2 regions of the Rhizobium sp. YTUHZ045 genome follow, and region 2 is predicted to be linked to the other one. Evidence: riboswitches for the same ligand, from Rfam matches in the RefSeq annotation. Region 2 holds a riboswitch; the other holds the start of a gene.

Region 1 (15,779 bases), 1.2 Mb from region 2:
AAAAGCACTGGCCGGCTCGCCAGCGGCACTACCGCGCCACCCGCGCGCACGACATGTCGGCAGGCATCGACGACGAGCGCGCCATTTGAAAAGAGCGCCTCCACCTCGGCAAGCAGCAGCGGCCGGTCATACCCAGGCGAAACCAGCCGCGCCGCCGGCAGATCGAGCACATGTCCAGCGGCTTCGACCTCCGCCGTCAGCACGGGCATATTCGCCCGCTCGGCTGCAAGCTGTGCCCGTTCGAGTGCTGCGCGTGCCGCATGCGTGCGCAGGCGCCGAACGGCGATGCCGGCCGCAACAAGCTCATGTGCGGCCCGCAAGGCCGGCGGCAGCGGCGTCGGATCGAGCGCAGCCAGCGCCTGCTCGGCTTCGTCGAGGCGGCCGATCAGCATCAGCCGGCGAATGGCGATATTGCCGGCGTGGGCGGCGTTGATCCGGTCGCCATGCGCTTCCAGAAGCTTGCGCGCCGCCTCCAGCGCCTTCGGCGGCCAGGTGAGATCGCGCGAGACGAGCGCGATCTCTGCCTCGGCGACGACACAGCGGGCGCGGGCCACCGCCTCCCGCGGCCCGAAAGCGCGCGCGGCACTCTTCAACAGCGCCTTGGCGCGGATGAGATCTCCGAGCTGCGCCATGGCGATGCCGCGCAGCGCCAAGGCCGGCGCGTCGTCGCGCAGCGCCACCCGTTTCAGCGCTCCAAGCGTATCGCCAGATGCCAGCGCCTGTGCAGCGGCCGTAATCAGCGAGTCCATTCAAATCCCGTCACACTTGTCACTCCCGGCATTTGTCCTCCCGCCGTAATCTTCTTTCAACGGCAGGCAACCGCGCCGGATGCTACGACGAGAGACAGGCAAAGGAGAAGACCATGACGGCAATGCTGAATGCAACCCGCGATCAATGGCTGGCGGGGAGACTTGATTTGCTCGAGGAGGAAAAGGAACTGACGCGGCAAAGCGATGCGCTGGCGGCCAAACGCCAGCAATTGCCCCGTGTGAGGATCGAAAAGGACTACCGCTTCGATACCGAACGCGGCGAAGCTTCGCTGAAGGATCTGTTCGGCGGGCGTTCGCAGCTCCTGATCTATCACTTCATGTTCGGACCGGATTACAGCGCCGGATGCCCCTCCTGCTCCTCGATCGCCGACGGTTTCAACGGCTTCTTCGTCCACCTGGAAAACCACGATGTCGCCTTCTGGGCTGTCTCGCGCGCGCCGCTCGCAAAGCTTGAGGCCTTCAAGCGGCGCATGGACTGGAGCTTCCCCTGGGCCTCCTCGGCCGGCAGCGATTTCAACGCCGATTTCAGCGTCTGGTTCAGCCCGGAGCAGCAGCGTCTCGGCGAGATCGAATACAACTACCGTCGCGAACCGCCCGCCCCCGAACCGCCGGCGGGCAAGACCGTGCCGGAATGGCAGGCGCGCGGCAGCGACGAACCCATCGTCCAGATCGCTTCGATGACCGGCACCGACGTTCCCACCTACACCCGCGACCGGCCAGGCGTCAGCACCTTCGAACTCATCGACGGCGGCGTCTACCACAGCTATTCGAGCTATGCGCGCGGGCTGGACGGGCTCTGGGGCATGTACCAATGGCTCGACCGTGCGCCGAAGGGCCGCAACGAAACCGGCATCTGGTGGCGCCATCACGACCGCTACGGCAAGGAGTGACTGTCAATGGCACTTTCCGTTCACGCCTCAAAACGGGCTGACGACGTCAGCCCCTCCCTTGGCACCGCCAGTTGGCTGTCGCTCGCCGCCGCTGACGGCCCCCCCGACGAGCCGGTTAAACCCGCTCTCGCCGCAGCCGACTTTCTGTCTCTCGCCGCCGCTCCGACATTTGCGCTCATGGCGCTGCTGACGGCCGTAACCGGCAGCGCCGACATGATCTGCACGACCACACCGGATGCCTTCCCGATCGGCGGGATGGTGCCGATGTACCTGCTGATGAGCGCCTTTCACCTGGCTCCCTGGATGGGGCTTGCCGGCAGGTTAGGGCTGCGGTGTAGATGATGGTCCTCCCAAGTCCGCTTATGCCGTGTCGCACCCCCCTTGGCCTGCCGGTAGATGGGTAGGAAAGTTAGGCCGCGTCCGATCTCCCCCACGTGTGGGGAGATGCCCGGCAGGGCAGAGGGGGTGCTCCACGGCACGCCGTACAGGGGTACAGCACCGCTCTGCGAGCATCCAGCCCGCCTACCAAAACCGATGCCGGCTGCCCAAAGCCAGCCGCCGGCGCGGGTACGTCCTCGGCCCAGCAGCCGCAAGCGCCAGCACGGCAACCGCGACGAAACCAAGCAGGAGCGGCGCCGAAGATCGGCGCGACGATCGGAGGCCGCCATCGATTCGGGGGGCATCGGTGGAGGGCCGGTAGAGATTGCCGTCGCTTTCGACGGCGCGCGGCGCCCGCTTGAAATAGGCGGCCATCAGCCGGCCGAGCGCTCTGGCGGCGAGATTGGGTGCCAGCAGATGGGCGAGCCGCGTCGCAGTTGTGACCACGCCGACGGTGGTGGTTGCGCGTGGCGATCTGGCGACGCCGACGATCGCCTCGGCGACCCGGCGCGCATCGAGAACCGGCGGCGGCGCGGAAACCTGGCGGCCGACATAATTGGCGCCGTGCCTGAGGCCAGGCGTATCGACGAAGGCGGGATAGACGTCGCAGACATGAATGTGCGGCTTGTCGGCGACCTCCGCCCGCAGCGCCTCGGAGAAGCCGCGCAGGCCGAATTTGCTGGCGCTATAGGCGGCCGCGAACGGTGCCGCCGCAAAGCCGCCGAGCGAAATCATGTTGATAAAGACGCCCCTGTCCTGCTTCAAGAAGATCGGCAGCACCGCATGGGCATCGTTCATGTGGCCGATCAGATTGGTGCGGATGATCTGCTCATGCGCCTCGATCGGCGTTTCCTCGAACCGACCGACCGCGCCGACGCCGACATTGCTCACCCAGACGTCGATATCGCCGAGAGCCTTTGCCCTGTCGGCCAGCGACCGCACGGCAGCAGGCTCGGTGACGTCGGTAACAACGGAAATCGCCTCCGCACCCAGACCCCGGCACGTCTCGGCAACCTTTTCCAAGGCCTCGCCGTTGCGGGCCGCCAGCACCAGCCTGCTTCCGCGCCGAGCGAAGGCCTCGGCAGTGGCCTGACCGATGCCGCTCGATGCTCCCGTAATGACGACCACTGCATTTTCGAGATTGATAGACATCGTTCCGCCTCTCTGTCCTGGGGAAAGCGCCGGCGCCACAGCGCGCATCCATCAAACACCTCCGTGAAAGCGGAGTTCCCGAATGACGACCGCTGCCAGCATACTCGGCCCGGGAAAAGCGACTCATTTCCCGATATTTGCGGGCATTGTCTCGCATCCCGCTTCTGCAAGAGTCGCCGGCCAAGCGCAGCGTTCCATCCGGTTACGATTGTCTTGCGCACCGAAACTATGCGATGACCAATCTACCAAGAGATGCAACGGATAAAAGGCGCGCCATGAAGAAGATCGGTTTTCTCTCGTTCGGGCACTGGACGCCCTCGCCCCAATCGCAGACGCGCTCGGCAGGTGATGCGCTGCTGCAGTCGATCGACCTTGCCGTTGCGGCCGAGGAGCTCGGCGCCGATGGCGCTTATTTCCGCGTGCACCATTTCGCCCGGCAGCTCGCCGCGCCCTTTCCGCTGCTTGCCGCCGTCGGCGCCAAGACCAGCCGGATCGAGATCGGCACGGCGGTTATCGACATGCGCTATGAGAACCCGCTTTACATGGCCGAGGATGCCGGTGCTGCCGATCTTATCGCCGGCGGGCGGCTGCAACTCGGCATCAGCCGTGGCTCGCCCGAACAGGTGATCGACGGCTGGCGCCATTTCGGCTATGCGCCGGCGGAAGGTCAGAGCGAGGCCGACATGGCCAGGCATCATGCCGAAGTCTTCCTCGAAGTGCTGCGCGGCGAAGGCTTCGCCAAACCGAACCCGCGGCCGATGTTTCCAAACCCGCCGGGCCTGCTGCGCCTCGAGCCGCATTCGGAAGGCCTGCGTGAGCGGATCTGGTGGGGCGCAAGCTCCAACGCCACCGCCGTCTGGGCGGCCAAGCTCGGCATGAACCTGCAGAGTTCGACGCTGAAGGACGACGAGACCGGTGAGCCGTTCCACGTCCAGCAGGCCAGCCAGATCCGCGCCTATCGTCAAGCCTGGAAGGAAGCCGGCCACACGCGCAAGCCGCGCGTTTCGGTCAGCCGCAGCATTTTCGCGCTGGTCGACGACCGAGACCGCGCCTATTTCGGCTACGGCAACGACGAAGGCGACAAGATCGGCTTCATTGACGAGAAGACGCGGGCGATCTTCGGCCGCAGCTACGCTGCCGAACCTGACGTGCTCGTCAAGCAGCTTGCGGAAGACGAGGCGATTGCTGAGGCCGACACACTGCTGCTCACCGTGCCCAACCAGCTCGGCGTCGACTACAACGCCCACGTCATCGAGGCGATCCTCGCTCACGTCGCTCCGGCGCTCGGCTGGCGCTGACGGCGAGGCTTGGCGCGAGCCTTCTATATGCGCTGTGGTAATGCGAAACGGCAGCTGTCGTCGGGCCGGCATCATTTCGATGCGCCCGGGACCTAACTGGCGCGGTCGGCGTTGATGATGCGAGCCTTGAATCGGTCACGTCGCGACCGACTTAAAGCTGCAGTCGAATCTCTCGAGTTGCCTCATGCCGCGCACGAACCTGAACGACATCCTGATCTTCATGGCCGTCGTCGATGCCGGAAGCTTTATCGCCGGGGGGCAGGCCATGGGCCTCTCCCGTTCGGCGGCGGGAAAGGCCGTCACCCGCCTCGAGGAGCGGCTCGGCGCGCGCCTACTCAACCGTACGACGAGGACACTCAGCCTGACTGATGAAGGACGAGTGTTCTATGACCAGGGGCTGCAGATCCTGGCATCGGTCGACGAGGCGGAGGCGAGCATTGCGGGGCGAAGTGGTTTGCCGCGAGGCGTTCTCAGACTTGCCGTTCCCGATGTCTTCGGGCCGCTGGTCATGCTCCCTTTACTCGAAAAATATCTTCGCACGTGGCCCGACGTGCAGGTCGAAGTGAGCTTCACCGATCACGCGGCCGACATCGTCGAGGATGGCTTCGATCTGGCGATCGGAATTGGCGCGAAGTCGTCGGCCGCCGACAGCCGATTGATCACGCGCGTGATCGCCAGTGACAAGGTGCTGCTCTGCGCCTCGCCCTCCTATCTCACCGAACGCGGCGTCCCCAATGATATGGCGGATCTGGCCGCCCATGACTGCCTGTTCGTCACCAGCCGCGGCCAAAGGCAGGGCTGGCGCTTTCGCAGCGGTGGCGGCTGGATCAAGGCGCAGGGGCGCAGCCGCCTGAGGCTCGACAGCGGTGAAGCCCTCCACGACGCTGCCCTGGCCGGCTTCGGGATCGCTCTCCTGCCGAACTTCCTCATTGCCGCCGATTTGACCGCCGGCCGTCTCCGGCAAGTCCTCCCTGATCTAGAAACCGACGACACGAAAATCTTGGCGCATTATTCCGACAAAGGCGTGTTGGAGCCGCGCGTCCGCTGCTTCATCGATCTGTTGATCGAGGAATTCGGAGGTCAAGGCTAGGCCCGCGCGGCGCTGATGCCACCGCCTTGTCAAAACCGCGAAAGCTCTTGAGGGCCAGCGGAGATAGGGTGGCGGCGAGGTAAGCGAGGCCGCAGAGAAGCAGCGCCGCGCCAAGCCCGATTGTGCTGATCAGCGAGCCACCGACGAGGCCGCCGAAGGGAATGAGGGCGAAGCACAGGGCGGTGTTCATCGCGGTGACGCGCCCGGTCAGCGGTTTGGGGATGCGCTCGAACATCACCGCCGACAGGATCGGGTTGAGGAAACCGGAGGCAAAGCCTGCGATTGCGAGTGTTGCAAAGACGGAGCCGAGCGGCGCATCCACCGCGAGCACCAGGAAGCGCGGAAATCCGGTCAGGAGGAAGGCCACGGTATAGACGATCAGACGCGGCATGCGCTCGCCGATAACAGCGGCAATCGCCGCGCCCGCGATGGAAGCGCCGGAGAAGGCGGCGAACATCGCTCCGAGCAGCTCCGGCCCATGCCCGGCATTCTTCGTCCAGACGGGCAGCAGCACGGCGTGATAGGCCTGATCGAGCAGATTGGTGATCGCCACCATGGTGACAATGCTGACGAGCACGGCGTCGCCGCGCAGAAAGCGCCAGCCTTCCCGGAGATCGTCGAGATAGGATGACGTTCTGCCAGGCCGCGAGTCGGGCGCGGTTGGGATCTTGGGAACGCGGGCGGTGCCGGGTATGCCTGATGCAACGACCAAGGCAGCCGCAGCGAAGGTGGCGGCGTTGACGAGGAGCGCCTGACCCGGGCCGATCAGTCCGATCAGCGCACCCGCGCCGGCCGCACCCACCGTCGAGGCCAGCCGCTCGATGGCGCTGGAGACGCCGGTCACCCGTTCGAGCGGCACTTCGGCGAGGGTCGCGATATCGGGAACCATCGCCTGCTTGGCGGCATCGGAAGGCCCGCGCAGCACACCCATGGCAAAGACGAGGGGCAGCAGCACCGGCACGGTCAGCACAGCGAAGAGATCGAGAAGCGGCACCAGCCCGACCGCGATCACGGAGGCCGTGTCGCAGATGATCGCGATGCGTTTGGCGCCAATGCGGTCGATCAGCGGCCCGCCGAGCGCCTTGGCGAGCACATAAGGCAGCATCTCCATCATCGCCGTCAGCCCGGTCAGCACCGGGCTGCCTGTGGCGCTCAGCACGAGCCAGGGGATGGCGATGGTCGATAGCCGGGTGCCAGAAAGTGAAAGTGTCTCTGCGGCGGCAAGCGCCAGGAATGGCCTGCCTTCTCTCACCGCTCGTCCTCCCGCTCGCGGTGCGGCGGCCGGCCCGGATAGGGGAAGGCGTGCAGCATGACATAGAAAGGAACCATGCCAGGATTCCGGGACGCCGCCTCCCCCAGCGGCGGGGCGGCCCGCATCGCTTCAAGGATGATGCCTGTCAGCCGCTTCGTCAGGGCCTCGGCCTGTTCCGCCGTCATTGGGATGATGATGTCGTCGGCCGTTGTCGCCCTGCGCCATTCCGCCGGCAGCTCGGCATATTCCTCCAGCGCCTGCTGCATCTGGCCGACCTGCAGCGAGAGAGCCGCCTGGTTGAAGGCCATGTCGAGATCGAGCGCCTCGCCTTCGGATTCGCTCGGGGGAACCGAGGTCAGTTCGTGGCGGGCACGCCACCAGCGGTCGCGCCGCGAGACATGCGGCGCTTCCTCGATGAAACCGTATTGGGCGAGCTGGCGCAGGTGATAGCTGGTCGCGCCGCTGTTCAGGCCTAGCCGAACGGCGAGCTGCGTCGCCGTGGCGGGACCGTCGATCCTCAGCATGCCGAGCATGCGCAGCCGAACCGGATGCGCCAGCGCCTTCAGCGCGGTCGGTTCGGGCACGACACGGCTGACGGTGCGCGAGGCAACAGCATCGGCGGCGGGTTCGGACTTCTGCTCTTTCATGACCCCATCATATATTCGCAAACACAGTTTTGCAAAGATTTCTTTGCAAATCTCTCCTAAGGTGTTTGATCTCCGGCAGTGGCCAGAATGATCACGCGCCAATGCGAGCGATTAATAATCATGATTCTTGTGAGCGCCGAACATGGCATGGCACTGCATTCGGGCAGGCCATCTCAGGGCTCAATCCTCAGCTAAAGTGAAGACGGCGCACGGCTCGGCGATGCCGCGCAGGGCGTGCTCGCCGAGCGGCGTCAGCGCAGCCTGGGTATTCGCCGCCACGGCGCCTGAGATCAGCACGCTGTGGCCGAGCGGCTTGCAGAGCCCTTCCAGCCGGCTGACCAGATTGACCGCCGGGCCGATGGCGGTGAAGTCAAGCCTGTCGGCGGCGCCGATATTGCCCCAGAGGATTTCGCCGAAATGCAGCGCGGCGCCGAAGGGCAGCGGCGCCAGCCCCTCAGCCTCACGCATCCGATCGAGATGAACCATGCCGGCGCGGCAGGCGGCGACAGCCCGAAGCGCCGCCTCACAGGCCTCTCGATCGGCTCCGGCCCCGTTCCCGGAAGCAGCAGTGACGGGAAAGATCGCCAGCACGCCGTCGCCGATGAATTTCAGCACCTCGCCGCCGAAGGCATGCACGGCGCCGGCGACGCGGTCGAAATAAGCGTCGAGCGCGGATATCATCGCCTGCGGCTCCGTCACTTGGGAAAGCGCGGTGAAATCCCGCAAGTCGGCGCAGAGAAGAGCGGCGCGAATGGTTTCGCCGGTGCCCCGGGCAAGCGCACCCGACTGAACGCGAGCCGCACTGCGCCGGCCGAGGTAGGCTTCCAGCAGCGCCGCCCGCGCTTCCCGCGCCGCAAGGGCTGCGAGCGGCGCCGCCGCAAAACGCGCGACGTCCTGCAGCCGCGCGGCTTCATCGGGAGAAAATTCGTCCGCCCCTGCCCCCTTGCCGATGCCCGCCCAGCCGAGCATGGCGCCGTCCCGCGAAGCTCCAATCCTCTCCTCCCAAACCGGCCCGAGCCCGGCCAGCCATTCGCGCCCGGCATCGCTTTGCGGCGCGGCGGCAAACCCCAGCGCCTCGATGACGGCTCCGGTTTCGGCCCGCCACAGCCAGCTACGCCGCGCTATGATCGGATGCGGCACCGAAAGTGTCAGCGCGCCGCCGGAAAGCCCCAGGCCGTCGGCCAGCAGCCGGCGCCCGAGCTCGGCCAGAAACCGTTCGGGGCCGGGCGAAGCCGCAGCCTCGTCAATCAGCCAGGCAATGGAGGAAGGCAAATCCATGGGTTAACATTGGCATTGCAACAGGACGCGGGCAACCCCGGGACATCAGCCCGACGGACACTCCTGCGGCCTCTCAGGAGGTCTCCGGTATTCGCCTGTTGCCAACCAAAAATGCGCAACGACATCGTAGGACTTGTGCAGAGGATCTGCGGCGATCCAATTAAGAAAATGTAAATAAAGGTTTTCTGTTAATGATTGCCCTGGCCAAATGCAGAGCATGACTGACTTCATCGGCCCACTCAGGACACCTGTGGTGGATTTCCTATCGGCACTTGCCCCGCCGAGTCCCTCCGCAACCCTGTCAACCCCACCTCCCAACAAGTCTGTGGAAAACCATTCATCACGGTGCAAAACAACCCAATAAACACTTTTAAATTGCGCGACATTCGTTCGTTTATGTGCGAACTTGTCACTAGCGATTGAGGGGTTGCTATGGGCACGACATACTGGCCGAAAGACCCGCTGGACGGGAATGACATGACCCTGCTGACGTCGATCCTTCGGCGCTGGTGCGCGCGTTACGGGATCGAGTTTACAGCCGAAGAAAGCAAACGGAAGGCGAAGGAACTCGTCGAATGGTTCGAGTTCGGTGTCAAGGATCCGGCCGAGCTCGAAGAGCTGATTGACGGAAAGCACTGGCTCGTCAGCCGCATCTGAGCGCAGCGTTATTTCAGCTGATAAAGGCCGGGCGAAACATCGCACCGGCCCTCGTTCGTCTCCCTCTGTCAAAAGTTTTAGTAGTCATCGCGCCAGCGGCGTTCGCGGTCCCAGCGCCCCTCATAGCGCCAGCGCGGGCCATCCCAATCGCGATGACGCCGCTCCCAGCCCCAGCGGGGCGGACCGCCATAGAAAGCTACAGGCGGCGGGCGGCGCCAGTTGCGCCGGCATTCGCCCCAGCGGGTCAGATGCCAGCCGCGACCACAGGCGTAGTCGACCTTTGTGACAGTGCTCTCAACCTTGATTGCCCCGATCGGCATCGCCTGAGCTGTGCCAATCGAGAGGCTGCCAGCGAGCAAGGCAGCCGCGATAGAAAGTGCCTTCATCGAAAACTCCATTTCATCCAGCCGCAATCACCTTAGGACCGCCAAATTGAACTGGAGATGAACTGCGCGTTCATGTTTGCGGACGATAAAGCAGCACTTTTTTTGACCGCAGCGGACCGTTCTTCCCGTAGCGTCAAGCGCTTGGGGAGCATCCCGTCGCCTGCCGAAAACCGTTCATGTCCTTCCGTAAAAAGGATCTGGACCCGGGTCCCGCCCGGCCGCGACTTCCGTGAGCCGGCTGAGATAATGCGCCCAGCCCTCCTCATGACCGGCGCATTGCTCCGCACTCGGCAGACCGCTATGGGTGAGCCGCAAAAGCGTTCCGCCTCCTTGCTCGATCAGATCGATCTCGACCAGGCTCGATCCCGGCGGCACCACCTCGCTGCCATCCCAGCCGAAGCTGTAGGCAAGCCGATGCACCGGCACCACCTCGCGGAAGGAGCCGCGCGCAAAACGGGCGCCGGTAACGTTGACGAGATAGAGCCCACCCGGCTCCGGCTCGACCTCGGCCTCCGTCCCCATCCAGCGCAGGATCTTCTCGGGATCGGTCATCAGTGCAAACACCGCCGCCGGCGGCGCCGCAAGATGCGCCTCGCGGCGCACGACGAAAGATTCTGGCATCGCTCTCTCCCATGATTGCTGCTCTACCCCTCAATGAGGCGGAGCAGCATGCTTTTTTCGACATGGATGTCCTCAGCGGAAGCATGTAGGTGGATGCGCGCGCTGCGCAAGGGCGATGGGGCACGTGCCCTTGACTTACACTCAGCTCCTGTCGTCGCTCACCCCCTCATCTGCCTGCCGGCACTTTTCCCGGCCGGGGAGAAGGGGGATCCGGTAGCGTCTTGCTCCTTTCAGAAACCTCGCTTGTGGAAGCGCGGGCAGGCAACTTGCTCGGCCTTCGCCCCAGCGGGGAGAGATGCCCGTCAGGGCAGATGAGGGAGGTGAGGAGCATCAGCAACGAACGCCTTGAGCGAAAGCGAAGGGCAAATGACCACCACCGACGAAAACGTCTTCCCTATTGCCAGCCCGCCGCCTTGGCCCTATTGTCCGCGCCGTTCTCAGGGCGGGGTGAAAGTCCCTACCGGCGGTATGCAGTTTCGATTGCGAGCCCGCGAGCGCCTTCCTCGGAAGGGTCAGCAGATCAGGTGAGATGCCTGAGCCGACGGTCATAGTCCGGATGAAAGAGAACGTGCGCTGCTGCTGCCCTCCGGGCTGGCTGCGGATGCTCGTGATCGCCTTGGGTGATGTGTCTGTACGCCAAAGGAGATTACCATGACACCCACCCGTTATGCCTTCGTCAAAGCCGGCTGGCACGCCGATATCGTCGACCGTGCGCTCGAAGGTTTCCAACAGCTTGTTCCCGCCGAACAGATCGACGTATTCGACGTCCCCGGCGCCTTCGAAATGCCGCTGCTGTCGCGCGATCTTGCCGCGAGCGGGCGCTATGCCGCCGTCATTGCCGCCGCCTTCGTCGTCGATGGCGGGATCTACCGCCACGAATTCGTCGCCCAGGCCGTGGTCGATGGCCTGATGCGCGCCGGCATGGATACCGGCGTGCCGGTGCTGTCGGTCTCGCTGACGCCGCATCACTATCAGGAAACCGAGCATCACACGCAGATCTACCGCGCTCATTTCGTCGAGAAGGGCCGCGAGGCTGCGCGCGCCGCTCTGATGATCGGCAAAACGCGCGCCGCCCTTGCTGCTTAAAAGCTAGCGCAACAGACGGCGGGATGGCCCGCCGTCTTCTGTCGACTGAAGAATTGATTCGACGCTCCACCCGCGCTGTGGTCCACTCGATCCTGACATGTATCGCCATTCTTAATGCGTCCAAACCTCAAGGGAGCTGAAGATGAGCAATGCAATGCGCAGTGAACCCCCAACCGAATCCATGAAAACACGACCGGTCGACACCAAGCTCGAAGTGGTCGTCATTCCCGTTTCCGACGTCGACCGCGCCAAACGTTTTTACGAGAGCCTTGGCTGGAGGCTCGACGCCGATTTCGCCAATGATGCCGATTTCCGCGTGATCCAGTTCACCCCACCGGGCTCCGGTTGCGCGATCATCTTCGGCAAGAATGTCACCGCCGCCGCCCCCGGCTCCGCCCAAGGCCTCTATCTCATCGTCTCCGACGTCGAGGCCGCAAGGCGCGATCTCATCGCCCGCGGCGTCGAGGTGAGCGAGGTCTTCCACGATGCTTCAGGCGTCTACGCCGGCAAGGACGAGCCCTATCTCTTCGGGCGCCTGCGCATCGCCGGCCGCGACCCCGACCACCGCAGCTATCGTTCCTTCGCCTCGTTCAAGGATCCCGATGGCAACGGCTGGCTGTTCCAGGAAGTCACCACACGCCTGCCGGGACGCATCGACGCCGATGAGACCGCCTTCTCGACATCGAGCGACCTCGCCGCCGCCCTCCGCCGCGCCGCCGAGGCTCACGGCGAACACGAGAAGCGCAATGGCGGCAAACACGACGAGAACTGGCCGGACTGGTACGCCGAATACATGGTCAGCGAACAGGCCGGCAGGCAGCTGCCGTTATAGGTGGCGGCACGGAGCAGCCGCCTTGCCCGTCGGCACCTCAAGGTGAGGCAATTCGAGCGGCAGATGCTTTCTTCTTTGCTTTTATCGGTATGCCATGTGACAACCACACGGCATACCCTCTCCAGGCTCATCAGGTCGCGACTCACCGATCGAATATATCCCGCCACTGCTTCTCGCCGATCAGACAGTCCGACGTCGGCGCGTCGGCGGCTATCCTCTCCACCGTCGGCGAGGGTGAAATGCCGCTGATCTCGAGCACCAGCTTGCGGCGCACGGCGATGGCGAAATCCTCAATCCTGTGGACCGGCAGCACGAAGCTGCCGGGGCCGCCGATCACGCAATCGGCGTAATATTTGTCGAGCCCTCCGGGAGCATCGGAAGGACGCAGCATGATCGCCAGCCCGTTGATGATCATGCCCGACGCCACCGCCTTGTCCCTGGTGGCCGTCACCGGGCTGCCGGAATTGTTCGGACCGTCGCCGGAGACGTCGATCACCTCACGCCTGCCGCGAAAGGGTCCGGTGGTGATCATGCTGGCGCCCTGATCGATGGCTGTTGAGATCGAGGTGCGCCGTTGCGTGGCTATCGGCCCGGCGTCAAGCTTATCGGCGAAGGCGATCGCATCCGCTTCCGTCTCAATCACCTGCCAGTCGATCATCGAATCCTGGACGACATAGCCCGCCCATTCGAAATAGCTGATGGCGATGCGGCCGGTGAGCCCGCCCTTGACCGCATCGATGAATTCCTTGTGCTTGAGCGCCTCGACATAACCGTCGCGCTGAATGCCGATCTCTTCGAAATCCATTGACCGCGAGGTGTCGACGGCAAGCACCAGCGTCACATCAACCTCGTTTGCGCCCGCCCCAGCTGTCGGCACGACTCCGGTAAGACCCATGAGCACCGCAAGTGTGGTCAGCATCGGCAAATCCCCGCGCATCGAGCAGGGAAATGTAACACAGCTTGGCCGGCGAAGGACGCCCGGCCTCGTGCGGGGTTTCAATTTTCGGTGATCAGGAGCGCCTGCCTTGCCCCTCAAGGCCGCTGCGGGGAACTCACAGAGAGACTCTCCTGCCATGCAGCTTTCCAGGACCTCAACGCAAAGGCGACCATAAAGGGTTCTTCCACGCCTTCAGCGCTTCCAGAAAAACTTGCAGGCGCAGCGGCAGGAAGCGGCGGGTGGGATAGACGGCGTGCACGAAGATTTCCGGCGAGGACCAGTCCGGCAGCAGGCGAATGAGCTCGCCTCGGTTGATCTCTTCGTCGCAATAGGTCGAAGGCAGCAGCCCGATACCGTGGCCGCGATAGGTAAAGGCGCTGACCGCCTCGAAGTCCCGACTGGAGACCGGCCCGGACACACGCACGTGGGCCGACTTGCGGCCGCTGACAAGATGCCAATCCGCCTCGCCGTTGCGGCCGTTCAGGAGTACGCATCGATGATCCTTCAGGTCCTCGGGCTTTGATGGAAGCGCCCTGCCCTCGAGATAGTCGGGCGTCGCAACCAGATAGCGCACACTCCGGCCGAGGCGCTGCGCGACGATGGAAGAATCCTTGAGTTCGCCGAAACGAATGGCGACATCGACATTCTCGGCGACCAGATCGAGGAAAAGGTTGGTGACGAAGAGATCGATCTGGATATCGGGATATGTCCTCAGGAAGGACGAGATGAATTCGTAGAAGACGTCCTGCCCGAAGATGACGGGCACGGAGATCTTCAGCAGGCCTTCCGGCTTCCTCTGCGTCTCCGTCAGCGCCTGCTCGGCGTCCATAAGATGGGCGAGCGGCTCGCTGCACCTGTCGTAATAGGCTCGACCCTGCGCGGTAAGGCTGAGCTTGCGGGTCGTGCGCTGCAGCAGCGTCACGCCGAGCTGCTCTTCAAGCGACGTCACCTTCCGGCTGACGGTTGAAACCGGCATGCCGAGGGAATAGGCCGCACGGCTGAAGCTGCCATACTGCGCCACCTTCACGAAAACGGCGATGTCGTTGAGATCGGCCATGCGCCCATTTTTGCATTGATGCAAAAGAGAATCCAGATATTTCCATCTAATCGGGGAATGGAGTTTTCGCCATATTCACTTTGCGAAAACAACCACAACCCAGATGGCGGCGCGATCGCGGCGGCCCCATCTCGAGCGACCCGGCCGATCAGGTGCGACGTTGCCCGAACCAGATCACGGAGTTCAACATGACTACGAATAAGACTGTCATCGTTACGGGCGCCTCCCAGGGTATCGGCGCAGGCCTCGTCAACGGCTTTATCGCGCGCGGCTACAATGTCGTCGCCACCTCGCGTCAGGTCAGCGCCTCGGACGCCTTCGAGGCCTCCGACCGGCTGGCTCTCGTCGATGGCGACATTGGCGATGCCGAAACCGCGGCGCGGGTTGCAAAGACCGCGATCGACCGCTTCGGCTCGATCGACGCGCTCGTCAACAATGCCGGCATCTTCTTGGCCAAGCCGTTTGTTGATTTCACGATGACGGATTTCCGGACGTTGTCTTCGACCAATCTCGAAGGGTTCATCCATCTGACCCAGCTGGCAGTCAGACAGATGCGCGCGCAGAAGTCAGGCGGCAGCGTCGTCAGCATCACGACGCCATTGACCGATCATCCGATCGCCGGCTTCTCCGCTTCGGTGTCGATGATGACGAAAGGCGGCATCAACGCCATCTCCAAAAACTTGGCGATGGAATATGCGAACGAGAAAATTCGCTTCAATATCGTCGCTCCCGGTGTCGTGGACACGCCACTGCACAAGGACAATCCGAAGGATTTCCTGAGCACGCTCTCTCCGATAGCAGGCATTTCCAATGTCAATGAGATCGTCGAAGCGGTCCTCTTCCTGACGGAAGCCCCGCGCATCACCGGGGAGGTGCTGCACGTCGACGGCGGCGCACATCTGGGCAAATGGTAAACCATCAAAAAGCGCAGGCAGCCGGCGCGGAACAGCGGCTGCGGGACCTCGGCATCACGCTTCCCCCGCCGCCGACGCCCTTCGGGGCCTATGTCGAGGCGATCCGGACAGGCAATCTCATCTTCTTCAGCGGCATGCTGCCGGTCGTCGACCGCAAGCCGCGGTATATCGGCCGCGTCGGCGGCGCGTTGACATCAGAGGACGGCAGGAAGGCCGCCGAAACAGCGACGCTCAGCGCCCTCGCCGCCGCCAGAGAGTACCTCGGCTCGCTGGACAGGGTCGTCAGTGTCGTCAAGCTCGGCGTCTATATCGCGACCGAAGGCGATTTCCGCGACCACCCGAAGGTCGCTGATGGAGCATCCGAAATGCTGCTCCAGGTCTTCGGCGAGGAAAGACTCTCCGGCCGCGTCGTCCTCGGCGTCGCAAGCCTGCCCTTAGGTGTGCCGATCGAGATCGAGCTCGTCCTCGAAGTCGAGGATTGAATGGTCAGGGCGTGCCTCGGCGCGCCCTGCCTCCCTGAGGTCGCCGCCTCAC
Region 2 (15,779 bases):
TCTTCGAGGCGCTCCGGCGTCAGGTCTTCGTACGTGTCCTTGCCGATCATCACCATCGGGGCGTTGACGCAGGCGCCAAGACATTCGACCTCTTCCCAGGAGAGCGTGCCTTCGGCATTGCGCTCGAAGGGGTGCACGTGGATCTTGCTCTTGCAGACCGACATCAGCGCTTCCGAGCCGCGCAGCATGCAGGGCGTCGTGCCGCAGACCTGGACATGGGCGCGCGTGCCGACAGGATGCAGCTGGAACTGCGTATAGAAGGTCGCGACCTCGAGCACTCTGATATAGGCCATGTCGAGCATGTCGGCGATCTTTTCGATCGCCGCGCGCGTGACCCAGCCGTCCTGTTCCTGCGCCCGCATCAGCAGCGGAATGACCGCCGACTGCTGGCGGCCGGCGGGGTATTTCTGGATCGTCTTGTCCGCCCAGACCGCATTTTCATCGCTGAAGGCGAATGCGGCAGGCTGAAATTGATCTTCGGCTAATCGACGAACGGACATTCTTCCTCACGCCTTGTCAGTTTAGGGTTCCACACCGCGAAGCGGTCAAAGACTGCATTTCGCAGGCATAGGCCGACTGGTCTTTCTGCATAAATACGACGAATTTGCTGCCATTCGGAATGGCGGCCTTGATCTGATAGCCCTTGGACAAAAGCTCGCCCATGGACGATTGCTGCCCCGGCGGCGTCACTTCCTTATGACCCAGCGGCGTGCCGAGGGTGTCGGCCTCCTGGGCCGAAACCCCGGATGCCGCAAGAAGAATTGCGACGGCCAGCGGCAGAAGCTGCATCAGCGGTCCACCTCGCCGAAGACGATATCGAGCGAGCCAAGGACAGCAGCGACGTCGGCGAGCTGATGGCCGCGGCACATGAAGTCCATCGCCTGCAGATGGGCGTAACCCGGAGCGCGGATCTTGCAGCGATACGGCTTGTTCGAGCCGTCGGAGACGAGATAGACGCCGAACTCGCCCTTCGGCGCCTCGACGGCGGCATAAACCTCGCCGGCAGGCACGTGGTAGCCTTCGGTGTAGAGCTTGAAATGGTGGATCAGCGCCTCCATCGAGCGCTTCATCTCGCCACGCTTCGGCGGCACGACCTTGCCGTCGATCGACGAGAAAGGACCGGTCTTCGCATCCGAGAGCAGGCGATTGACGCACTGCTTCATGATGCGGACCGATTGGCGCATCTCGATCATGCGGATCAGGTAGCGGTCGTAATTGTCGCCGTTCTTGCCGATCGGGATGTCGAATTCGAGATCGGAATAACATTCGTAGGGCTGGGCGCGACGCAGGTCCCAAGCAGCGCCCGAACCGCGCACCATGACGCCGGAGAAGCCCCAGGCCCAGCAATCTTCCAGAGAGACGACGCCGATGTCGACGTTGCGCTGCTTGAAGATACGGTTGCCGGTCAAAAGGTCGTCGATGTCGTCGAGCGCCTTCAGGAACGGATCGCACCAGTCGCCGATGTCCTGCACGAGCTTTTCCGGCAGATCCTGGTGGACGCCGCCGGGACGGAAATAAGCCGCATGCATGCGCGAGCCGCTGGCGCGTTCATAGAACACCATCAGCTTTTCACGCTCTTCGAAGCCCCAGAGCGGCGGTGTCAGCGCGCCGACGTCCATGGCCTGCGTCGTAACGTTCAAGAGATGTGAGAGGATGCGGCCGATTTCCGAGTAGAGAACGCGGATCAGCTGACCACGGATCGGGATCTGGATACCGAGCAGCTTTTCCACGGCCAGCGCATAGGCATGCTCCTGGTTCATTGGCGCGACATAGTCGAGGCGATCGAAATAGGGCACCGCCTGAAGATAGGTCTTGGTCTCGATCAGCTTCTCGGTGCCGCGATGAAGCAAGCCGATATGCGGATCAACCCGCTCCACAATTTCGCCGTCAAGCTCCAGGACAAGACGAAGAACGCCGTGCGCCGCCGGATGCTGCGGTCCGAAATTGATGTTGAAGTTACGGACGTTATGTTCTGTCATGGCGATGAGCTCGCGTTCTCAGATAACCAGTGAATGACGGGCGCAGAGCCCGCCAGCCGCCTTGAACTATTGTTTCGCTTTTTCGTCGCCGGGAAGCACATATTCCGTGCCTTCCCATGGCGACATGAAGTCGAAGTTGCGGAATTCCTGCTTGAGTTCCACCGGCTCGTAAACGACGCGCTTCGCGGCGTCGTCATAACGAACTTCGACGAAACCAGTGGTCGGGAAGTCCTTGCGCAAAGGATGACCTTCGAAACCATAGTCGGTCAGGATGCGGCGCAGGTCCGGATGGCCGGTGAAGAGCACACCGTACATGTCCCAAGTCTCACGCTCGAACCAGTCGGCGCCGGGATAGATGGGGCAAGCAGACGGAACCGGCGTATCCTCGTCGGTCGCGACCTTGACGCGGATGCGCAGGTTCTTCTTCGGCGACAGCAGATGATAGACGACGTCGAAACGCAGTTCGCGCTGCGGCCAGTCGACGCCGCAAATGTCGATCAGGCTGACGAAACCGCACTTGGCGTCGTCACGCAGGAAGGTCAGGAGCGGGATCAGGTTTTCACCCGTCGCCGTCAGCGTCAGCTCGCCGTACTTCATCTGCGAGGCGACGATCAGGTTGCCGCGCGCTTCGCCAAGATAGGAGGCAAGCTCAGTCAGGGCTTCACTCATATGCCTTGTCCTTAACCCTTAGCGTTCGATCGTGCCGGTGCGCCGGATCTTCTTCTGCAGCAGAAGCACGCCGTAAAGCAGTGCCTCCGCCGTGGGGGGACAGCCCGGCACGTAAATATCGATCGGCACGACACGGTCGCAGCCGCGAACAACCGAATAGGAATAGTGATAGTAGCCGCCGCCATTAGCACAGGAGCCCATCGAGATGACATAGCGCGGCTCAGGCATCTGGTCGTAAACCTTGCGCAGAGCCGGCGCCATCTTGTTAGTCAGCGTGCCGGCGACGATCATCACGTCGGACTGGCGCGGCGAAGCGCGCGGCGCAAAACCAAAGCGCTCGACGTCATAACGCGGCATGGAGAGCTGCATCATTTCGACAGCGCAACAGGCAAGACCAAAGGTCATCCACATCAGCGAGCCGGTACGGGCCCAGTTGATCAACTCGTCCGTCGAGGTGACGAGGAAACCCTTGTCGGCGAGTTCGTTGTTGATCTCGCCGAAAAATGCGTCGTTGCTGCCGATCGGCTTGCCGGTCGACGGATCAATGATCCCCTTCGGCTGCGGCGCGACGAGCGGCTGGTTGCTCACAGGGGTCACTCCCATTCCAGGGCTCCCTTCTTCCATTCATAGATAAAGCCGATGGTCAGCACGAGGAGGAAGACCATCATGGACCAGAAGCCGAACCAGCCGATGGCGCCGAAGGAAACGGCCCAGGGGAAGAGGAAGGCGACCTCGAGGTCGAAGATGATGAAGAGGATCGACACGAGGTAGAAGCGGATGTCGAACTTCATGCGGGCGTCGTCGAAAGCGTTGAAACCGCATTCGTAAGCCGAGAGCTTTTCCGAATCGGGCGCTTTGAAAGCCACGGCGAACGGCGCAATGAGCAGCGCCAGGCCGATAACGAGCGCAATGGCGATGAAGATAGCGATCGGAATATAGGAACTGAGCAGTTCAGTCATCATGTTCATCCTTGCTTGCCGGGGGCGCCAGGCGGCGCATTTGGGCAATTGCCCGACAAGCGAACGTGCGTTGCAACAAGCCGTGGTTAGCGCAGCCGACGCCGCGGCGCAAGACTTTTACAGAGGCAATTCGACGCGTCGCGGGCGGACATTATCAAGCAGATGCAACGATGTCGCGACAAATCCGCAGAAGTCGATTCAAGCTGCATGCCTGACCCCTGGAAACTGCATGGCTTTCGGAAGAGAATGGCGCGAGTGACGGGGCTCGAACCCGCGACCTCCGGCGTGACAGGCCGGCACTCTAACCGACTGAGCTACACCCGCGCATGACGGACGGAAGAGCCGGACGGCGGCGACTGAACGCCTGCTTTGAAATGGCGCGAGTGACGGGGCTCGAACCCGCGACCTCCGGCGTGACAGGCCGGCACTCTAACCGACTGAGCTACACCCGCACTTCATTTCAAGCAATCCGGATGCCTTCGCACCCTCACCAAAACGGCTGGCCGTTTCGATGAGCGGCTAACTACGGGGTTCGCCTTTTAGTGTCAAGCAGGTTTGGAGACAAAACCATGACAGTCGTTGAATTGTTTCGGCAAAGCCGCTGCAGGAAGAACGGAAAGCCGGCAATTCCAACCTCCGCAGCCGTAGCGAGGCACGATCGGAGCCGACAGCGCAGGCAAAATGCATAAGCCCGCGGCTCCCCCTCCCCTTTATCCACAGGCCGACCGAGCCCGTTCGGCAGCGCAGACGAGCAGACCACCGCCAAAAAAATCAAAAATTCTTCACAAACACTCTTGCGGTTTTGCCGCGATCCGCATAGATCACGGCCACCAACGCAGCAGGCCAATCGGCTTCGCCAGCGATGGGCGATTAGCTCAGTTGGTAGAGCGCCTCGTTTACACCGAGGATGTCGGGAGTTCGAGTCTCTCATCGCCCACCATTTTTCCTCTTGAGTTTCGAAGAGTAATGTCGAGCCGCAGTGATCTGCCGCGGATTGGCGCAATGCAGCTATCTGCCTCTGCAGAAGCTGTCTTACATGAACGCGACCCGACATTCGGCAAGACATTCCGGCACAGCATAGCTGTCCGGCAGGTCAAATGCGGCGCCGTCTGGGAAGCCAGGTTCCACCAAAACGGACTACTCCAGCCTCCGCGCACCTCCTATTGGGCGAATGGATGAGGGCGGGCAAAAATGAGACTATTCGTCGCCCGGAAGTCTCCGCGCTTGAAGGCTTACCGCGCCGGGGGTACCATGAGAACTCTATGCTCCGCATTGACGCTGTGCATTGCGATTGCCCTTTGCACGCCAAGCTCCATCTATGTCAGCCTGCCCGGATACGCCTTCAAGACGAATCCGAAATGCCAGCGCCACGTACCGAAGACGAAGTTTGACAGAAGGTGCGACCAGCCGATACTGGGCTTCAAGGACTTTACGCCTCCGCTTGTGACCGTCCTCGGGATCTGAAGATCCTGCTCGGCTGCCGGCAAATCATCCCTTCGCCAACTCCTGATCCACCGCCGAAACCAGCCGCGAATCATCTGCCGTCACATCGGGCGCGAAGCGGGCGGCGACTTTGCCGTCGCGGCCGATCAGGAATTTTTCGAAATTCCAGAGAATGTCGTCCTCGTCGCCGCCTGATATCCCGTGGGCATTCAGGCGTTCGCGCATCGGACCCTCGCCCGTCGTGTTCACGCCTGATTTGGTCAGCTGCCGATAGAGCGGGTGCTGGGCCTCGCCCTTGACCGAGATCTTAGAAAAGATCGGGAAGGTGACGTCGTAGGTGGTGGTGCAGAAATCGAGGATCTCGGCGTCCGTGCCTGGTTCCTGGCCCTTGAAGTCGTTGGCGGGGAAAGCGGCGATGACGAAGCCGCGCCCGCGCTTTTCGCCATAGAGTCTTTCGAGCCCCTCATATTGCGGCGTGAGCCCGCATTTCGAGGCGACGTTGACAATCAGAAGCACCCTGCCCTTGTATTCATTCAGCGTGGTCTGTCGACCATCCACCGTCTTGACCGGAATATCCAGCACATTGCCCGTCATGGGAACCTCCAATTGGCACGGATCGTTCCGGGAGCTTAGCAATATCGCCGTCATTGTCATCAGGGTGAAGACCAACTCGGCGTCAGCATCCCGGCGTCGCCGTTTGGCGACACCGGGATAGCCCGTCAGGCGGGCGAGGTTTCCCGTACGTCATCGAGTAGGAAATGGACGACGAGATAATCCGTCTTGTAGTGGCGGCCGCTGTCCGAGACGGATTCGACGCTGCCACCATCCTTTGGATGCCAGGGATGATAATGAGGGTTGGTGGTGATGAGCGTGATGGCCTTGCCGGCGAACGGTCCTTCGCCCAAGCGGAAGCGCATCTCGGCGAGCGGCCAGATTCGCTCGTAATCTTCCATGGCGATGCGCGCCTTCAGCGCTTTCCGGTGCAGCGGCTCGCCGGCGCCTGCTTCTGCGGATGATTCCAGCATCACTTCTTCGGCATGGGCAATGATTGCATTGAACTCTTCGGGCCACATCCGTCTCATGAAGTCGCTCCTCCCAGGGCTCTTTCGTCATTCACAGGCGAAACTTAACCTTTTGTCCGCAAGAAGCAAATTCTTGTCATGCCGTTGTCATCCGCCTCGGCTGCTCCTACGTTCCCCTCGAACCGCACAAGGGCCGTCAGCCGGCCCCAATCCCGAGATCAAAGATGAAGACACGTGAAGAAAGGCAGGCGTTGCGGGCGAGCATGCCGAGCACCCCGCTCAGCGCCCATCATATAGAAAACGCCCGGCTGCTGCCGGATCGGGGCGAACTGCTCTACCGGATCCCGAATGGCGGCATCGGTGTCGAGGTGGGGGCGGCCTTCGGCGAGTATACGGCGGAGATCCTGGAAAAGAATCGCCCGGCCCAGCTTTATCTCATCGATCCCTGGTCGATGGATCGCTACAGCTCCGGGCTCGACGCGATTCACACGAATTTCGCGGCCGAGATCGAGGCTGGCCGGCTGCACCTGATGCAAGGCACATCGCTCGACAAGCTCGCCGAATTCGAGGATGACTTCCTCGACTGGGCCTATATCGACACCGATCATTCCTTCGAGCTCACCTGGCAGGAGCTCCTGCTCTGCGAGAGGAAGGTGAAGCGCACAGGACGCATTGCCGGCCATGATTTCTGCACCGGCAACACCGTCAAACCGATCGTCTACGGTGTCGTCGAGGCGGTTACGAAATTCTGCAAGGATTATGCCTGGCAATTCGAATTCCTGACGGTCGAATCACACGCGCATTTTTCCTATTGCCTGAAGCGCCTTTGATCAGTTCACGCCTTGCCGGAATATTGTTCGTCGCTGACCTTTTCCATCCAGTCGACATGGCTGCCGTCCAATGCCTCGTGAATGGCAATATGCGTCATCGCCGTGTCCGGGCCGGCGCCGTGCCAGTGTTTTTCGCCCGGCGCAAACCAGACGGTGTCGCCGGCGCGAATCTCGCGAATCTCCCCGCCCCAGCTCTGGGCAAGGCCCTTGCCTGAGGTGACGATCAGCGTCTGGCCGAGCGGATGCGTGTGCCAGGCCGTGCGGGCTCCGGGTTCGAAGGTGACGGAGATTGCCTTCACCCTTGCCGGCGTCGGCGGCTCGATCAGCGGATCCTGCCGAACGGCGCCGGTAAAATAGTCGGCCGGCGGCTTCGTCGAGGGGCTGGAGCCAGCGGGTTTGATCTCCATGATCGTTCCTTTCCATCCAATAGCGTTGAAGCCTTGTCTCCGGACGATATTTGATCGAGGCGACCGATCAAGACCGGATCGGCAATTGCCGCACAGTTGCCCGCCTGATAGGCCAGTGTCTTTCATAACCTAGGAGATGTTCATGAAACACCATGCTTTTGGCCGCATGCCGTTCACCGTCACCAATGTCGGCTTCGGCGCCTGGCAAATCGGCGGCTCCTGGGGCAATATCAGCGAGGCGGACGGGCGGGCGGCGCTGAACGCCGCGCTCGATGCCGGTATGACGTTCATCGACACGGCGGATGTTTACGGCGACGGCCGCTCGGAAAAGATCATTGCCGATGTTCTGAAGACGCTCGGCGGCGAGCGCCCGATGGTCGCAACCAAGGCAGGCCGCCGCCTCAACCCACATGTCGCGGAAGGATATACCAAGGCCAATCTCCAAGGCTTCATCGACCGCAGCCTCAAAAACCTCGCGGTCGACAGCCTCGATCTCGTGCAGTTGCACTGCCCGCCGCGCGAGGTGCTTTACCTGCCTGAGGTCTTCGAGGGCCTCGACGCACTGCAGAAGGCCGGAAAGATCAAGGGTTATGGCGTTAGCGTCGAAAAAGTCGAGGACGGGCTGAAGGCCATCGAATATCCCGGCGTCGTCAGCGTCCAGATCATCTACAACATTTTCCGTCAGCGCCCCGACCATCTGTTCTTCGAGGAAGCACGTCGCAGGAATGTGGCGATCATCGCGCGCGTGCCGCTGGCAAGTGGTCTTCTCTCCGGCAAGATCAGCCGCGAGACGCAGTTTGCCAGCGACGACCATCGCAATTTCAACCGCCACGGCGAAGCTTTCGACGTCGGCGAGACCTTTGCCGGCGTACCTTTCGAGGTCGGGCTGCAGGCGGTCGAGGAAGTGCGCAAGCTGGTGCCGGCCGGCGTCACTATGGCCGCCTTCGCGTTGCGTTGGATCCTGATGGCTGAAGCCGTCACCGTCGTCATCCCCGGCGCCCGCAATGCCGAACAGGCCAAGGCAAACGCGGCCGCCGCCGATCTCGCGCCGCTTTCGGCCGATGTCATGTCTGCGACGCGTGAAATCTACGAGCGGCTGATCGCGCCGCATGTGCATCAGCGCTGGTAAGGCTGGAGCGAGTCGCTTTTTTTTGAAGGCTGCAGCGAGCCGAGAGCGGCCCGTCATCCGGCTGCCGCCACCGTCTCCCCGCAAGCGGGGCGAAGGGATATGCCGCACGTGCTTCCTTCACCTCGACGTTGCGCTTGGCACGTCCCCTCGCCCCGTTTTAACGGGGCGAGGGTTAGGTGAGGGGCAACCTTCAGTTCGTGGCACTCAGCTCGACCGGAAAGAACAAGGTCTCGCCGGAAGAGTCGCTCACACCGTCATTATCGGTGACAGCGTAAGGCTTGCCCGATGCGTCGAAGGTGAAGCCTTCGAGCTTGTCGAGCACATAGCCGTTGGTCGCCGTCTTCAGTTCGTCGAGGAAGTCGTGTGCTTCGGCCTTCTTCACGACCGGCAGTTCGGCCCCGAGCTTGGCTGGCTTCAGTTCCGAGATCGCCACCTTGTAAAGCTTCTTCAGCCTGGCGGCGTCGCCGACGAGGTTGTCGCGCTCGATGATGTAAACGTTGTCGCCGTCGGCGGAGATCTCAGACAGGCCGACCCAGCCGCTTTCCGTCTTGTCGAGCGGATAGCGCACGGCGCCCCATTCCTTTTTCTTCGGATTGTAGGAGACGAGCTTGACGAAGCCCTTCTCGTCGTCACCCCACTCGCGCTGGACGACCATCCACAACGTGGCATCGTCGCCGGTGCCGACAATGGTGACACCCTCGAAGCCGTAGCGAATTTCGTTGGCGGCGAGTTCCCTAGGCAGAGCAATCTCGGCCTTGATGTCGCCCTTGGCATTGACGTTGTAGAGCGCATGCGGGACGAGGCGCTCGCTGTTTCCTTCCGAGGCGAGCCAGAAGGAGCCGTCGGCTGCGACCGCAATGCCTTCGATGTCGAGCTTCTGGGCCGGAGCGCCGTCGCGCTTGACGACGAGGGCGTCGGTGATGACGGCCGGCTTCTTGGTTGCGTCGATCGTGTAGATCGTCGGCTGCGAGCCCAGAACGCTGTCGCTGACGGCGTAGAGCATGCCCGGTTTTCCGGGAACGGCGGCGAGACCCGAAAGGGCTGCGAAACCGATCGGATTGCCGTCCTTCTCGGCGGAGACGATCTGCGGATAGGCTTTTTCGCCTTCCGAGCGCTCGTAGATCATTACGTGCGAGCGCACTCCGCCGTCCTGGCCGAGATCGAGTTCATTTGCGGTCGCAAAGAGATTACGCTGGGGGATAGCGACCCCGCCTTCCGGCGAAATGCCCGACGGCAGAAGCTGCACGAGTTCGGGGTCGGCGCCGGTATCCTTATAGACGCCGACGACCGAGGCGCGCTCGGCAAGCAGGAAGAAATACTGGTCATCGCCGAACTTGGCGGCTTCGAGGCCTTCCGGCTCGACGCCCTTCGATCCCGAACGGCTTTCCGGATAATGGCCGATATGGGCGACGGCGCGTTCGAAGGATGCGCCCGATTCGTAGAGGACCTTGCCCGTCTTGTCGAAGATGGTGAAGCCGCGCGAGCCGCCCTGATAGTCGCCTTCATTGGCGACGACGAGGCGGTTGTCGTCCAGCCACTTCACGGCATCCGGCTCGCGCAGGACGCCTTTCGATTCGCTCGAGAATTTCAGGGCGCCGTCGCGCTTCGTGTCGATGCCGGAGAGATCGACGCTGCCGGCGGTAAAGTGGGTCTTCACCTGAGCCGTGTTGGCATCGATGATGACGATCTCGTTATTTTCCTGCAGCGTGAGCGCAATCTCGTTCTGCCCGTTGAAGGCCACGAATTCCGGCTCCGGATCTTCAGGGGCAACACCGGCGAGACCGTTCAGCGCCACATGCTTGATGGCGCCGCAGTCGACGGTGCCGTTGTTGACCTGGAAAACGGCGAGCTCGCCGGCCGGCATCTGCGGGATCTTGCCGTCATTGACCTCTTCGTCGCGTTCGTTTTCGATCGCGATGGCGCCGAGCGTCTTGTCCTTGTTGAGGGCAATCGAATCCGGCTGGCCACCGAGATCGCAGATGTTCTCGATCTTCTTCGTCGCCACGTCGACGATTGCGAGACGGCCTGAGGGCTTGGCCTTGCTTTCGGAGGTGTTGACGGCAACCAGCGCCTTGCCGGCGCTCGAGCTAACCGATGTCGGCTCGCCATCCATCATCAGCGCGCCGGCGGCTTTCGGGGCCTTGGCGTCGGTAATGTCGATGAAGCCGATCGCGCCGAGCGGACTGTCGCTATAGATCAGTGTGTTGCCGTCGTCGGTCGCGGTGATGATTTCCGCGGATGTCGGCGACAGCTTGTCCTTGTCAGCAGGCAGGTTCTGGGCGACCGGGAAGGAGGCGATGCGGTTGAAAACCGGCTCGGCCGCGGCCGGGACGGCAACGGATGCGAGAAGCACGGCAGCGAGCGCTGCCTTGCGCGATAAAATTGTCATGAAATCCCCCAATGTCGAAAGATCGAACAGAGGGGTTTTGCGGGACTGCCATGACAGAGACATGACAGTCCGCGAGTTTTCAGAGGTTTACATCGGCCCCTTCCCCTTCCCGGCGCATCTCATTTCGCATGATGAAGAGCGACGCTGAAAGGATGAGCGCGGCTCCCAGCCAGAGATAACCGGCCGGCGCATAGCCAAAGAACAGCCAGCCGGCGAGCACGTTCAGCGGCAGCTTCAGGTCGTCGAATGGTTGGACATAGGCGGCATCGGCGCTGGCATAGGCAAGGGTCAGCAGATATTGCGCCACGACCGTCAGGAGGCCTGCCACAAGGAAGAGCGCCAGCGTCGTGCCCGTCGGCACCGCGAAGTCCGCCGCAAGCGCCAGGCCGGCGTTGACCGGCGTCAACAGCACTAACAGCCAGACGGTAATCGTTTCCGGTCTTTCGATGCCGGTCAGGCTCTTGGTGATGAGCGAGGAGGCGCCCCAGAGCAGCGCCGAGAGCACCGGCAGGAGGGCAGCCCAGGTGAAACTATCAGACCATGGCTGGAGGATGATCATCGCGCCAGCAAAGCCGACACCGGTCGCTGCCCAGCGTGCCGGGCCGACGCGCTCACCGAGGAACAGGCGGGCGCCGAGGATAATGAAGAAGGGCGAGGTCATGACCAGCGCGATCGCCTGCCAGATCGGCACTGAGGCAAGACCGGAAACCCAGGCCTCGACACCAAGCGCGGCAAAGAGGACGCGCACGACGTGCCGCCGGGGATAGTCGGTACGCATCGCCGCAAGGCCTGATTTGCGCAGGAAGGGCAAGGAGAAGAGGAAGGCGAAGCCATATTGCCAGAAGGCTGCGGAGGCTGGCGGAAAGGCGAGTTTCATGGTTAGCCACTGGGTGACGACGTTGAGCAGCGAGAAGGCCACGCCTCCAAGCACCATGAAAGCAGCGCCGGCAAAGGCGCGAGAACGCGGGACTGCAAGGGAATTCTGATTCATGTCTTTTATCCAAAAAAGGGACCAACATAAATCAGGACGCATGAGGCGACGGCGCGCAGGAGCCGGCAGTCCCCCTGCCCGCTCACGGCCATGCTCATTCTCTTTCTTCCGGACTATACCGTCGGCTCCGGAATCGCACCGGATCTGCTGACCCTTCCCCGGCCGAAGCTTGAGAAGGCGCTCGCGGGCTCGGGCCACAGCCCTTACCGCCGGTGGGGACTTTCACCCCGCCCTGAGAACAGCATTGTTGGTAAGACAAAGCGCTGCATACGGCAAGCGGCAAAACAAAAGGGGTCCGGCAGCGCCGAACCCCTCGAAAACCTGCTCAGCCGTTCTCGTTTACGGCCGGCGGATGATGAATCAGCCGTTGACGGCGTCCTTCAGGCCCTTGCCGGGCGTGAACTTCGGCACGTTGCGGGCCGGAATGTCGACTTCAGCGCCGGTCGACGGGTTGCGGCCCTTCGTTGCAGCGCGATGAGAAACGGTGAAGCTGCCGAAACCAGCGAGGCGGATATCGCCCTTGTTCTTGAGTTCGGCCTGGACAACGTCGAAAACCGCGTCAACAGCGGAAGCCGCGTCAGACTTCGTCAGTCCTGCCTTTTCGGCCACTGCGGACACGAGTTCATTCTTGTTCATGTTTCCACCCCTTTCTAAATGGTATGAAACGACTCAAATCTAAGCTAGGCGCAGAATAGGTTTCATCAGGCCCGCCGAAAACCCAAAAGCCCTGCAAATCAAGGAAAAGCAAGCGTCTCCATGACGTTTTCACAAAAAAGGCTGGCGTTTCCGCCAGCCTTTTTGCGTCTTTTGCTTCAATCGGGCATAAATGTGGCAAACGCCACTCAATGCGCTATGGTCGCGCCCGAATCGTCGAGACCTTCGACCGACGTGATGACGGGCGTTTCCACCGTGCCATCCCACTCGATCGGCTCCGGCCGACGGATCAGCGCATGCTTGATCACCTCGCCCATCCGCGAGACCGGGATGATCTCCATGCTGTTCTTCACGTTATCCGGAATCTCCGCCAGGTCCTTGGCGTTTTCTTCCGGAATCAGCACTTTCTTGATGCCGCCGCGAAGCGCCGCAAGCAGCTTTTCCTTGAGACCGCCGATCGGCAGCACCCGGCCGCGAAGGGTGATTTCACCGGTCATGGCCACATGCTTGTTGACCGGGATGCCGGTCATGATCGAAACGATGGCGGTTGCCATGGCGACGCCGGCCGACGGGCCATCCTTCGGCGTCGCACCTTCCGGCACGTGCACGTGGATGTCGTTCTTTTCGAACATCGGCGGTTCGATGCCGAAATCGACAGCGCGCGAGCGGACGTAGGAAGCCGCCGCCGAGATCGATTCCTTCATGACGTCCTTCAGATTGCCGGTAACCGTCATGCGGCCCTTGCCCGGCATCATCACGCCTTCGATGGTCAGCAGCTCGCCGCCGACTTCCGTCCAGGCAAGACCGGTCACGACGCCGACCTGATCCTCGCCCTCGGCTTCGCCATGGCGGAAGCGCGGGACGCCCAGATAGTCGGCGATGTTGGCGGCCGTCACGTGAACGGACTTCGTCTTGCCCTTGATGATCTCGGTGACCGCCTTGCGGGCGAGCTTCATCAGTTCGCGTTCGAAGCTGCGGACACCGGCTTCACGGGTGTATTGCTGACTGATCGCCATCAGGGCGTCGTCACTGACCGAGAACTCTTCCGGCTGCAACGCATGTTCCTTGATGGCCTTCGGCAGCAGGTGCCGCTTGGCGATCTCACGCTTTTCGTCCTCGGTGTAGCCGGCGATACGGATGATCTCCATGCGGTCCATCAAGGGCGCCGGAATGTTCAGCGTGTTCGCCGTCGTGATGAACATCACGTCCGACAGGTCGTATTCGACTTCCAGGTAATGGTCCACGAAGGTCGAGTTCTGCGCCGGATCGAGCACTTCGAGCAAGGCCGAGGACGGGTCGCCGCGGAAATCCATGCCCATCTTGTCGATCTCGTCGAGCAGGAAGAGCGGGTTGGACTTCTTCGCCTTCTTCATCGACTGGATGACCTTGCCGGGCATCGAGCCGATATAGGTGCGGCGGTGACCGCGGATTTCGGCTTCGTCGCGAACGCCGCCGAGCGCCATGCGGACATACTCACGGCCGGTCGCCTTGGCGATCGACTGGGCGAGCGAGGTCTTGCCGACGCCCGGAGGGCCGACGAGGCAGAGGATCGGGCCCTTGATCTTGGTGGCGCGAGCCTGCACGGCGAGATATTCGACAATGCGTTCCTTGACCTTGTCCAGACCGAAGTGATCGGCCTCGAGGATCTTCTCGGCATTGTTGAGGTCGGCCTTGATCTTCGACTTCTTGCCCCACGGAATGCCGAGCAGCCAATCCAGATAATTGCGCACGACCGTGGCTTCCGCCGACATCGGGCTCATCTGGCGCAGCTTCTTCAGCTCCGCCTCCGCCTTTTCACGGGCCTCCTTGGACAGCTTGGTCTTGGAGATGCGCTCTTCCAGTTCGCTCATCTCGTCACGGCCTTCCTCGCCGTCTCCGAGCTCCTTCTGGATCGCCTTCATCTGCTCATTGAGATAATATTCGCGCTGGGTCTTCTCCATCTGGCGCTTGACGCGCGAGCGGATGCGCTTTTCGACCTGCAGCACCGAGATCTCGCCTTCCATGAAGCCGAGAGCCTTTTCGAGACGCTGCTTGACGCTCGTCGTCTCCAGCATCTCCTGCTTCTCGGTGATCTTGATCGACAGATGCGAGGCGACCGTATCGGCGAGCTTGGAATAGTCGTCGATCTGGCTGGCGGCACCGACCACTTCCGGCGAAATCTTCTTGTTCAGCTTCACATAGCTTTCGAATTCTGAAACGACCGAGCGCGACAAAGCTTCCAGTTCGACCGGATCGTCATGGGGCTCCTCGAGCACATGGCCGAGCGCCTCATAGAAATCCTCACGGCTCGTATAAGTGTCGATCTCGGCGCGGGCGCGGCCTTCGACCAGAACCTTGACGGTGCCATCAGGCAGCTTCAGCAGCTGCAGCACGTTTGCCACGGTGCCGACATTGTGGATCGCCGAAGGGTCCGGATCATCGTCGCTGGCGTTGATCTGCGTCACCAACATGATCTGCTTGTCCGAGCCCATGACCTCCTCGAGCGCGCGGATCGACTTTTCCCGTCCGACAAACAGCGGCACGATCATATGCGGGAAAACCACGATGTCACGCAAAGGCAGAACAGGGTAGGCAGTGCTGCTCGCTACAGACGTTTTCTTCGTCATTTTTTATCCTTTCCATCGTCCCGTTGCCGGGCTCTTTGCACGGCCGCTTGGGATCAGCCGGCACTCTCACTTGGCCTACAAGTGGAGGTTCTTACTATGCTTTTCAAGCCACGCTAACGCCCTCGTTCCCCGTATATGACAGCTTCGTTACAACGGAACACCAGCACTATGAAACGCGTGGCTGGACCGGCGCTTACCACTTCCGACCCGGCTATATACAACGCCAGCAATACACTCACGGAATCACTGCATCATTGCCAAGCATCGCCCCTTGCGCAACATCGGCAAAGGCAAGCTCCAGTTCCCACCGGCAAAATACTAACAGCGCCTCGCATGGTTTTTCAAATAGAAAGGGGCTCGCCTATGGCAAGCCCCTTAAAATAACGGTGCGAAAACCATAAGATTACGCGGAAGCGTTGGCTTTCTCTTCCTGACGATCGGCATAGATGTAGAGCGGACGAGCCGAGCCGCGCACCACCTCCTCCGAGATGACCACCTCGCGCACGCCTTCCAGCGTCGGCAGTTCGAACATCGTGTCGAGCAGGATCTTCTCCATGATCGAACGAAGGCCGCGGGCGCCGGTCTTGCGCACGATCGCCTTGCGGGCGATTTCGCGCAATGCATCCTCGTGGAAGGTGAGTTCCACATCTTCCATCTCGAACAGCCGCTGATACTGCTTGATCAGCGCGTTCTTCGGCTCG

What was found. Region 2 has a riboswitch for FMN ahead of NMA58_RS06350 (DMT family transporter). Riboswitches for the same ligand answer to the same signal wherever they lie in the genome.
Region 1: linked by a shared signal. The riboswitch ahead of NMA58_RS12555 (6,7-dimethyl-8-ribityllumazine synthase) and the one ahead of NMA58_RS06350 (DMT family transporter) in region 2 are both predicted to bind FMN.

Annotation. Positions count from the first base shown of each region.
Region 1 covers NZ_CP101432.1:2,463,739-2,479,517, forward strand. The annotation lists gene NMA58_RS12495 (helix-turn-helix domain-containing protein) at 1-749, opposite strand, end outside; gene NMA58_RS12500 (DUF899 domain-containing protein) at 863-1,660, shown strand; gene NMA58_RS12505 (hypothetical protein) at 1,667-2,002, shown strand; gene NMA58_RS12510 (SDR family oxidoreductase) at 2,183-3,190, opposite strand; gene NMA58_RS12515 (LLM class flavin-dependent oxidoreductase) at 3,466-4,488, shown strand; gene NMA58_RS12520 (LysR family transcriptional regulator) at 4,673-5,578, shown strand; gene NMA58_RS12525 (MFS transporter) at 5,538-6,830, opposite strand; gene NMA58_RS12530 (ArsR/SmtB family transcription factor) at 6,827-7,477, opposite strand; gene NMA58_RS12535 (adenylate/guanylate cyclase domain-containing protein) at 7,658-8,755, opposite strand; gene NMA58_RS12540 (hypothetical protein) at 9,188-9,412, shown strand; gene NMA58_RS12545 (GCG_CRPN prefix-to-repeats domain-containing protein) at 9,490-9,798, opposite strand; gene NMA58_RS12550 (SRPBCC family protein) at 9,973-10,419, opposite strand; FMN riboswitch at 10,849-10,991, shown strand; gene NMA58_RS12555 (6,7-dimethyl-8-ribityllumazine synthase) at 11,071-11,505, shown strand; gene NMA58_RS12560 (VOC family protein) at 11,648-12,337, shown strand; gene NMA58_RS12565 (DUF1194 domain-containing protein) at 12,480-13,256, opposite strand; gene NMA58_RS12570 (LysR substrate-binding domain-containing protein) at 13,429-14,331, opposite strand; gene NMA58_RS12575 (SDR family NAD(P)-dependent oxidoreductase) at 14,520-15,245, shown strand; gene NMA58_RS12580 (RidA family protein) at 15,239-15,727, shown strand.
Region 2 covers NZ_CP101432.1:1,297,707-1,313,485, reverse strand. The annotation lists gene NMA58_RS06430 (NADH-quinone oxidoreductase subunit E) at 1-500, opposite strand, end outside; gene NMA58_RS06425 (hypothetical protein) at 517-789, opposite strand; gene NMA58_RS06420 (NADH-quinone oxidoreductase subunit D) at 789-1,979, opposite strand; gene NMA58_RS06415 (NADH-quinone oxidoreductase subunit C) at 2,046-2,648, opposite strand; gene NMA58_RS06410 (NuoB/complex I 20 kDa subunit family protein) at 2,667-3,251, opposite strand; gene NMA58_RS06405 (NADH-quinone oxidoreductase subunit A) at 3,242-3,607, opposite strand; tRNA gene NMA58_RS06400 (tRNA-Asp) at 3,855-3,931, opposite strand; tRNA gene NMA58_RS06395 (tRNA-Asp) at 3,983-4,059, opposite strand; tRNA gene NMA58_RS06390 (tRNA-Val) at 4,472-4,547, shown strand; gene NMA58_RS06385 (hypothetical protein) at 4,859-5,071, shown strand; gene NMA58_RS06380 (glutathione peroxidase) at 5,096-5,644, opposite strand; gene NMA58_RS06375 (hypothetical protein) at 5,770-6,132, opposite strand; gene NMA58_RS06370 (class I SAM-dependent methyltransferase) at 6,297-6,902, shown strand; gene NMA58_RS06365 ((R)-mandelonitrile lyase) at 6,908-7,309, opposite strand; gene NMA58_RS06360 (aldo/keto reductase) at 7,452-8,438, shown strand; gene NMA58_RS06355 (esterase-like activity of phytase family protein) at 8,629-10,827, opposite strand; gene NMA58_RS06350 (DMT family transporter) at 10,907-11,827, opposite strand; FMN riboswitch at 11,911-12,062, opposite strand; gene hupB (DNA-binding protein HupB) at 12,179-12,454, opposite strand; gene lon (endopeptidase La) at 12,661-15,078, opposite strand; gene clpX (ATP-dependent Clp protease ATP-binding subunit ClpX) at 15,482-15,779, opposite strand, start outside.